Regions from separate parts of the Leptolyngbya sp. UWPOB_LEPTO1 genome, predicted to be linked through region 2. Evidence: predicted binding sites of a transcription regulator. Region 2 holds the regulator's gene; the other holds the start of a gene.
What was found. Region 2 encodes NtcA, which controls nitrogen genes in cyanobacteria. Its sites were predicted from a motif close to TTTGTANNNNNNNNTACAAA; they were not measured.
Positions count from the first base shown of each region.

Region 1: nadA (quinolinate synthase NadA) is a predicted target of NtcA. The motif match lies at 2,897-2,916, and genes of this name have one in related genera.

Region 1 is NZ_JAFLCJ010000011.1:32,942-37,940, forward strand. Features, by position in the region: gene J0L70_RS17075 (IS1 family transposase) at 1-235, shown strand, start outside; gene J0L70_RS17080 (Asr1405/Asl0597 family protein) at 216-437, shown strand; gene dacB (D-alanyl-D-alanine carboxypeptidase/D-alanyl-D-alanine endopeptidase) at 434-1,795, opposite strand; gene nadA (quinolinate synthase NadA) at 1,908-2,867, opposite strand; gene J0L70_RS17095 (four-carbon acid sugar kinase family protein) at 2,999-4,312, opposite strand; gene J0L70_RS17100 (hypothetical protein) at 4,368-4,778, opposite strand.
Region 2 is NZ_JAFLCJ010000001.1:257,384-262,382, forward strand. Features, by position in the region: gene J0L70_RS01155 (RuvC family protein) at 1-101, opposite strand, end outside; gene J0L70_RS01160 (DUF3084 family protein) at 136-1,533, opposite strand; gene ntcA (global nitrogen regulator NtcA) at 1,653-2,324, opposite strand; gene fabI (enoyl-ACP reductase FabI) at 2,764-3,564, shown strand; gene J0L70_RS01175 (vWA domain-containing protein) at 3,589-4,206, shown strand.

The sequences.
Region 1 (4,999 bases), on a different contig from region 2:
AATCTGTCTGAAAATGTATCGCGACGGCATCGGATTCAGAGCGATCGAGAGAACAACAGGAGTTAGCCACAACACTATTATTAATTGGGTAAAGCAGATGAATGCTCAAGAGCAATCCGAACCTGATCCCCCGGAGGCTGTATCCTTACAAAACTGTGCAAATTCGGAACTCCAGTCTTCGAGTCTTACTGAGAAAGATTTTTTTACGCAAAATTATGAATTTAAATCCTATTGAGATTAAAGGCGGTCATCGCTGGCAAATTTATCACCGGCTTTGCGAATTGGGGATCGCCTGTACCTGTAATGCTTATGAGCCTTTGATTGTCAAAGTCGAGACTCCAATCGCGCTCGTGCAACTATGGAGCGTTGCAAAACACATCACAACGCCCCGTCAGACCCAAATCGCATGGCTCGAAACTTGCTGGAACTGTCGTTAACAATTCCGCAATCGTGTTAATGCCACTACTAAACTGTCAACCGAAGCGCGAACTGTTGAAGCAGAATAGCCAGAATTCACAATCACACTAAATACAACGGGAGAATAGCCTGGAGGCGTAACGTAACCTGAGAGTGACACCACACCAGAGATTGTTCCAGTTTTGGCAAAAACAATGCCGCGAGCGGGGGTATTTCGGAATCGACTACTTAAGGTTCCGCTCACGCCTGCAACAGCGAGCGATCGCCGAAATACGTCTGCGTTGGCTCCTTCAGCCATCGCTTGCAACGTTTGCACAAATGCCTCTGCACTGGCGCGATTACGATCGGCAAGTCCTGAACCATCGACCATACTATAGCGATTCGGATTGACTCCCAACTCAGACAGGATCGATCTAACAGCAGTGACTCCACTCGCGGTCGAGTCCGATCCATTGGGGTCTTGCAACCGTCCCAACGTTTTTAAAATCGCTTCTGCATACGCATTATCGCTTTCCTGATTGGTTTCAAAAATCAGGCGTGAGAGCGGGGGGGAAATGACCGATGCGAGTTCTACTTCTCCAGGAGGTGCAGGAGTCCGTTTCACCAGCGTTGAACCTTTGACCTGAATCCCGGCATTGGCTAATCGGTTCCGAAACTCACCGACAAAGTAATTGCCAGGATTGGGGACTGCGCCAGTGTAAATATTATTCTGATTCAACATCAAACTGTTGACAGGCGGTGCATAACCTTGTCCTCGATCTTCTTGATCCCAGTAAGGATTAAAATCAGCCCCTCTAAAAACCGTGTCATCTCCAATCAGTAACCCAACTTGTCGAATCCCTTTTTGGCGAAGTTGCTGCGTCAGCGAGTTTAACTGTGCCGAACTGAAACTTGGATCTCCTTGACCGATGACTCGCAAAGTTGCAAGGTCTGAAGTATTGCTATTGCCGAAAACGGGAGTCCGGAGCTGGTACTGTGCACCCAGCCGAGTCAGCGCAGCAGCAGTTGTGAACAGCTTGTTATTAGAAGCGGGAACAAGCTGAGTGAAAGGATTGCGAGAATAAAGATTTTGCCGTGTGCCTCGTGGAGCTTGAGTTTGAACTAAAACGCTCCAACTGGCTGGAAGCTGATTGACAATGCGATCGAGCGTTCCTCCCAATTGCGCTGGACAGATGCCTCCATTGGTGGGAGCGGGTGTTGTGGGTCGAGGCGTGACAGGCAACGGTGTCGTGCGAGGTGGAATAGGGAGCGGTGTCGCGCGCGGCAGCGGGGTGAGCGGCGGCGGAAATAGCGGTGTTTGGGCGCGGACGGGAGCAAAAAGGCTTTCAGACGCGATCGACAATGCCAGTGTTGCACAAACCAGAGGAGCCAGCTTCATAGGAGCGATTTCCGGGTATGAATATTCATCGGCATTGACTACTGTACCGATGGATTTGTTGCCCAATTTTTGATTGTTTGCAATCCGAAATCGAGCAACAAATCGCTGAATATTATACGCTCATCGCCAGCATTTTCTGAATTGGACGCAATGCTGCAATCCGAGTCGATTCGGGCAGGGTGATCTCTGGCGTTTTATTTTTCATTGCCAAATACAATTTTTCCAAAGTATTCAATCGCATGTGGGGGCATTCATTACACGCGCATTGATTCAAGGGAGGAGCCGGAATAAATTGCTTATCGGGTGCAGCTTTCTGCATTTGGTGGATAATGCCGGGTTCAGTTACCACGATGAAAGATTGTCGATCGCTCTTTTGACAATAGTTCAGCAAGGCTGTGGTTGAGCCGATGTAGTCAGCGTGACGCAGCACCACTTCCTCACATTCTGGATGGGCAATTACTTCTGCATCAGGATACTGAATTTTTAACTGCACCATTTTCTTTTCAGAAAACGTTTCATGTACCATACAGCTTCCTTGCCAGAGCACCATGTCCCGCCCCGTTTGCTCGATCACGTATTTTCCAAGATTACGATCGGGTGCGAAAATAATCGGCTGATCGGCTGGAATCTGATTTACGATCTTGACCGCGTTGGCACTGGTGCAGATGATGTCACTCATTGCTTTGATGTCTGCGGTGCAATTTATGTAAGAAATTACCAAATGATCAGGATATTTTGCCTTGAATTTAGCAAACTCATCGGGCGGGCAGCTATCTGCTAAGGAACATCCTGCATTCAAATCGGGCAGCAAAACGAGCTTATCTGGATTGAGAATTTTCGCGGTTTCTGCCATGAAGTGAACGCCTGCAAATACGATCACATCCGCATCAGTCTGAGCAGCTTGCTGCGATAAACCGAGCGAATCGCCGAGATAATCAGCGATATCCTGAATATCTGGATCTTGATAGTAATGCGCCAAAATTACCGCATTCAATTCACGTTTGAGATCTGCGATCGCGCTAAATAAGTCGCGGGGCAGAGCAGTTTTAACAGGAGCAGCAGTCGTAAACATGCGCGATCGTCGGTTAGAGAGTTTAGTTAATTATAGTCTAAACTACCAAAAATAAAAGCGCCATTTCGGATTAATTTACCAAGAAGTAGGGAGTGGGGAGTGGGGAATGAAAACTCCCTACTCCCCACTCCCTACTTCCCACTCAACCGCCGATAAACCGTCGCCAATGCCGTCTCATCTCCCACATTCCCCGGAAACAGCACGACAGGTAGATTCGGAAACTGAGGATGATCTGAATCCGTTCTGACCATCGAAACTCCTGCTAAAACCTGTCCCAAAAGTCTCGCAGTTCTTAAAGCTAATCCCTTACTCAAAGTGTCATTTGAAGTAATGCCACCTTTACTAATCAAAAAACCGATATCCGCAGGCAAATGCTGCAAAATATCCATCAATAATCCAGAAACCGATTCCCCAAAATTCAGCCGAGTCTGAGCATCATCAAAAGTTAGCTCTGTCCGACTCGTATACACGACAGGTGTGTTTCCAGCATTGTGAATCTCATTAATTTTCTGAACGGCATCATTGAGCAAAGCATCGTGAGCATCATTCGACCTGACTAACTGCCCCACTTCAATTTCCACTCCAACTGTCCCCGGAGCTTCTAACAATTTCTGCAATTGCTCGGTCGTTTTCTTCACATGCGACCCAACAATTACCGCACCAGGCTTCCCATCCCGCACATATTTCGCCATTTCTGCCTGTGCGATCGGTTGCGCTCCCAAATTCGCGAGCGACGTTAACAAACTCGCTGCACTCCGAAATAAAAATCGTTTCCCTTCAGATGCCACAGCCAATACATCTGACGCAAACCGATCCATATCCCATTGCGTTTCAGAGTCTACAACGCAGCATTGATTATTTTGTAACTTATCTAATCGCGCTTGAATTCCCGATCGAATATCCGCGAGTACAAAACGTTCAACTTGATCAGCTCGAATTCGCCCGTGGGTCTTCTCTTCAACGTAATCAGGCAAATAGCTATGCTTGTATCCAAAAACGGAATCCTTCGCAAATTCAGTTTCATGAACAGGTGTATCCACTCCATTCACTTTCAAATAATGAATACTATCGCGAGTCGTTCTCCCCCCTTCAAAAAAGGCTGGAACTAAGAAATGAGCATCAAATGGACCAAGTTCCTCTGCGATCGCATCAGTTTCAATCGGATAATGTCCTCGCAACGTCGAATCTGATCGACTCACGACTAGGAAATCCTCAATTCCGGTTTGAGCGATCGCGGTCTTTAAATTTCGACAGACTTCCTGCGTAATCGACTGAGCCGCTTCAGGAGTCAGCGATCGCGTGTTCGTCAAAACAAAAAAAATCGGTGCATCGTCTTGCAAACCGAACCGTAGGGTTTCTACATCCCACTGCATCAGAAGCAAACAACTATGCACCGTCTGAGATCCAGTTGGATCATCATCAAGAACAATAATTTTAGGTTGCATATTCCTGACTCCTGGGCATTTACAACGCTCAATCTATCAGGAAAAGCGCCCTATTCTACTTTTTAATGTCCTTCGCCATCTTGAGGAACATGTCCATGTCTGATCCAGCCGTGCGCCGAGAAGTACTCTCAGCGGTCTTGCTCTCGGCAGGACTGCTTTCAACGATCGGAGCCGCATTCGTTTCAGGCTTGCCATTGACGATGCGATCCATTGCCGAAAGCTCTTGAATAAACTCTTTCTCTTCTGGGCTGTCCACAGTTTTTGGGAAAGTCCGTCTGATTTTCTTCGAGGTCTTCATGTATTCCAAGTTGCCAAACGTTTGCGCTTCATTGGAATCTAAAAAGAAAGCACCGCCTTCTTTCTCAGGACGAACAGCCTTCTCTCGCTTCGGGCGCTCTACAGGTGCGGATGCTTCAGCTTCATTCGATGTTGGTTTTGAAAAGAACCCACGGATAAACCCGGTCATGAGATGTCTTCGCCTCTAACTTTTACATTACTTAAAGTTGATTTTACCAAACTTAATATCTGTTTAGTGTTACAAGCATGGCAATTCTCAATCCATCCACTTGCCTTCGAGAAAAACAAGTGAACTAAATTGTCCGAATTGTGAGGATAAGTTGAGAAATTCCCCGAAGGACAGGAAAATTTGGCAGAATTAAGGCAGATAGAGCTTCTTAGGCAGTTCAA
Region 2 (4,999 bases):
ATCACTTGATGATAATAAATTCGGCGATCGACTCCCATCACTGCGACTCCGCATTTTTGTCGCCCTGGATCAAATCCCAGAATAACGGGCTGTTCCGCCATACTCACCTCTTGCCGTTGTTCTGTCTACAGATTGCTAATTCGATGCCCGCAGCACAACCTGCCCATCCTGCACCGCTACTAATTCTATTTTGAGCGGTCCCGCTGTGTAAGTCACATCCGATGCAACTGCCCGCAATTCAATCGAATTCGGATAGCGGCGAAGCTGATCGATAAAAGATCCCAGACTCAACAGTTTCTCAACCTCTAGTCTGTCATTCATCACCCCTGCGACACGGGCACGGGCATTAGAAGCCGCAATCAAATCTTGTAAGGTTTTCTGAAAATCCTGGGGGGACAGTTTAGACGGTTCCAGCGTTTGAGTCGCGATCGTATCTCCTGCTAAAAAGACAACCTGATTCGGCACCGCACTCATATTCACGACAACGCCTCGGTCGTCACCGAGAACATAATTTGCCCCGGCTTGCACCCGCACCAGATAATCTTTACCATCTTGAATTTGCTGAATGAGGTTTTGCACTTCCGCAATCGGGATTTGCACAATTTGCTGATTGTTCTGCCCCAGGCGAAGCGACTCGATCGCGGTTTGATTTGCCAATTGCAGTAATTGATCGACCGCTGCTTTGGCTCCACCTTGTTCGACGACGCGCACAACACCTGAAGACAGCACTTGTGTCCGAAAAATTGCCAGATCACCTCGGCGAATCTGTTCCACATCTTGCTGAATTTGCTGAACGGCTGCCACGAGAAAAGCTCTCTGCTGTTCCAGGGTTTTCAATTCTGCTTCGCGTTGAGCAATGACTTGATCGCGCTCATTAATTTCGCGATCGCGCTTTTCAATCAGGGCAGTTCGTTCCGCAATTTGCGCATCTCGTTCCGCAATTTGGGCTTTCACCTGATCCCGTTGTTCAATTAACGCCTGCTGCTCAGATTCCAGTTGATTGATTTCGTTGCGGAGCGAGAGTGCTTGCTGAGAAACTGTTTCTAGCTGATTGCGGGTGAGATCTCGCTGCGCTTCTGTCCTGCGAAGTTGGGCATCGGTTTCTCGTTGTCGAGCGACTGAAACTTGAAGATTGGCATTGAGGCGCTTGAGATATTCCTCAATTTGGGCACGTTCCGATCGCGCTTGCTCTAGATCTTTCTCAACCTCAGCTTTTCGCTGATCTGTGGTTTTGAGATCAGCCGTGACTTTATCGAGGTCGCGATTTGTCGCCCGCAAGTCGGCTTGAATTCGCCCGAAGTTCAACACCATCTCTCGAAAGGTGCGACTGGCAAGCAGTAAAACGCCTAACGTAGAGGCAGAAATCAGCGTGCCCGTCAAAATCGTCACGACAACTGCTGTTTGTTTGGGACGGAGATTGAACAAGCTGAGGCGGGCTTTTCCCACGCGCGTTCCTAAGCGATCGCCGACTGTCGCGATCACCCCTCCTAACACCAACACCACCAAAATTAGAATTAGCCCGACATCGGACATGACGCTCCCACAAACCCCTAGACATACTGCACTCTAAGGGCACTTTCAGACTTTGCCTTTCATTATGACTGCTCGCTCTATGATTCGCGTGAGTCACTCAGGACTGAATTCTAATCGAATTAGGTAAATTGTTGACTAAGCGTTACCGGATTATGAACGGTTATTTTTTTCTTGTGAATTGAGATCATTTTGTCCTGACGCAAATCGCCCAGTAAGCGGGTGACTGTGACGCGAGTCGAGCCGATTGCTTCAGCGATCGCTTGGTGAGACAGTTTGAGATCAATCATGATCCCCTCTTGTGAGGGCACACCAAAGTCACGACACAGAATCAGGAGGAAACTAACAAGACGCGATCCCATATCTCGGTGCGCCAGCGTTTCGATCATCATTTCAGTTTGTAAAATTCTCGACGACAAGCCTTTCAGCATCAGCATTGAGAGTTCGGGATTGTCTTTGAGCGCTTTTTCAACTTGTTCGATCGGAACAGACAGCAATTCGACAGGGGTGAAGGCAACTGCGTGATAAAAGCGATCGGCACGTTGTCCTGTGATCAGAGAAAGCACCCCGAACACGCTGTTTTCTCGCAGCAGCGCGACGGTAATTTCTTCTCCTGCCTCGTACACCCGTGAGAGTTTAACCGCACCCTTGACGAGAAAGTAGACCCGCTCCGCCGGATCGCCCGGAAAGAAGATGGTCTTACCGCGTTCAAACGTCTCTACAACAGGAGGATATGCTCCCCCTCCAATCTGACGAAACATCGCTGCAAGCGGTTTATCCTTGGTCACTACCATTTCTTTCCTTGTCGTATCGAGTGAAGCTGGGAAGTCTAACAGTCTATGTAAGCAATCGATGACTTTAGACCACTAAAACTGAGTCTATGATCTGTTTTAGTGTCGTAAACTACAATTTCGCTTTGATCTTCAGAAAACTCAGTAAATTCTCTAAGAAGAAGGCGCAATTTCGAGTCGATCTACTGGAATCTTCTGGGCAGACCCAATAATTTCCACAGATCATACCGTGAAAGCACGAATATTCTAGGACGAGGCATTAAGGAATCATGAAGGATTCCGAACCAGAATCAGAGAGGATTCGCTGGCAGAAAAACCGAACTGAGAAATGACGCAATTCGATCCTCGATTCGCCAAGCTTGGGACGATCGCGTCAGCGAGGAGCAGTTCGAGAGGGATCCCTTTCTGCTATCCTCATAAATGCTTTACACGGTAGAAGACCATGCTAGACCTGACTGGAAAGAACGCACTTGTAACGGGAATCGCGAACAACCGCTCGATCGCATGGGGCATCGCTCAGCAGCTACACAAAGCAGGCGCAAATATTGGCATCACCTATCTACCGGATGCAACCGGCAAAGCGGAAAAGAAAGTTGCCGACTTGACCGAGCCGCTCAATCCCAGTTTGTTCTTGCCGTTGAACGTGCAAGATGACGCACAGATTGAGAGCGCATTCAATACCGTGAAAGACAAATGGGGCAAGTTGGATATTCTGATCCACTGTCTCGCATTTGCTAGCAAAGATGATTTATCCGGCGATTTCTCCAAAACGTCGCGCGCGGGTTATTCGCTGGCGTTGGATATCAGTTCTTACTCGCTGGTGCAACTAGCTGGAGCCGCAAAACCTCTAATGAGCGAAGGCGGTAGTATCGTGACGCTGACTTACCTCGGTGGTGTGAAAGTCATCCCGAACTATAACGTCATGGGAATTGCCAAGGCAGCATTGGAAATGAACGTGCGCTACCTCGCAAATGAGTTAGGGCAGAACAATATTCGAGTCAATGCGATTTCAGCAGGTCCGATTCGGACATTGGCTTCCTCGGCAGTCGGTGGCATTCTCGATATGATTCACCACGTTGAAGAAGTTGCGCCGTTACGTCGAACGGTGACGCAGATCGAAGTCGGGAATACCGCAGCATTTCTCTGTAGTGATCTATCAAGCGGGATCACGGGTCAGGTGATCTACGTCGATGCAGGCTACGAAATTATGGGGATGACGGGATCGAAGCCCACTGCTGGATAGCAATTAGACGATAGGAGATGTGCCGTGCCCAATTTTGAAACTTTGCAAAATCGAGACTACACCTTGATTTTGGATAAAAGTGGCAGTATGTCTACCAATGATCAAATTGGGGGCGGCAGTCGTTGGGAAGCAGCCCAAGAATCAACGCTGGCACTGGCGCGCAAATGCGAGCAGTTTGATCCCGATGGTATTACGGTTTATACGTTTTCTAGCCGATTCAGACGGTACGAGAATGTGACGACGAGCAAAGTCGCACAGATTTTTATGGAAAACGATCCGGTTGGCTCGACCAATCTGGCAGCAGTGTTGCGGGATGCCACCGAAGATTATTTTCGCCGCAAAGCCACAGGACAGAGCAAAACTGGAGAAACCATTTTAGTCATTACCGATGGTGAGCCGGACGATCGTCGAGCTGTGATTGAAGCGATCGTGCAAGCGACACAGAAAATGGAACGCGATGAAGAATTAGCCATTTCTTTTATTCAAGTTGGCTCAGACGCCAGTGCGACAAAATTCTTGAAGGTTCTCGACGATCAGCTTCAAAGTGTAGGAGCAAAGTTTGATATCTGCGACACGGTGACGATGGATGATATGGCAGATATGAGTTTGGCAGAAGTGTTGTTGAATGCGATCGTAGATTAGCACGCTAAAACAGCGATTAAGTTTAGGCAGAATGAGCAGCGATCGAGCCTAAAATCGCAAGCCCAGTCAATCGACTCGATGCACCCAATTGGTCAGTCGCAGCAGCAATACCCTACCTGAAGGAATAGCCAGGAAACCACAACGAAAAGCTCCGAACCTCATCGGGATACCGACCCGCGTCGCAAAACTGATGACGGTTCTCGATAAGTATAATTGCTCTTCGTTTTAAGCTGACCAATGTTGCAGCCTTGATCCAGTTTTTAATGAAATCGTCACCTTAATGACACTTCAATTTCATATCTGAAAAGTAGCCTAAAATGTCCCCATTTTTTCACAATAAATTGTGGATTGAACTGTCAGAATGAAATCCATAGACCAGTTGATGGATACGGGGTTTGGCTCACTGGAACATTCTCTAAATGCGCAAGTCAGAAATCATAACAGCAGCACTTAAAAAAGTACGGTTATCCCTCTCTAGAGACTCTATCCAACTGTAAATCAAACCGTCATTATAGAAGAATCAATTCACCAAGTTTTAAATGAAGTTTTAGGGTAATGCCCATGTCTTGCAATTTACTTTGGAAAGCTAAATATTTGCTGAAATTCCTGAGTAATTTCCCTGTAAGGCTCTTTACTTTATTTAGAATTCGTCTTATCATTAAGTAAAGTCGAAACGACTTCGATTTAGAGTCCTGAACCTCACCGCTACACTTTCGGCTGTTCGTGCTTGTACCCCTTATTTTGTAAGCGTGCTAAAGATTTATCCCCCTTCCCAGGGTGGAGTTAAACAGCA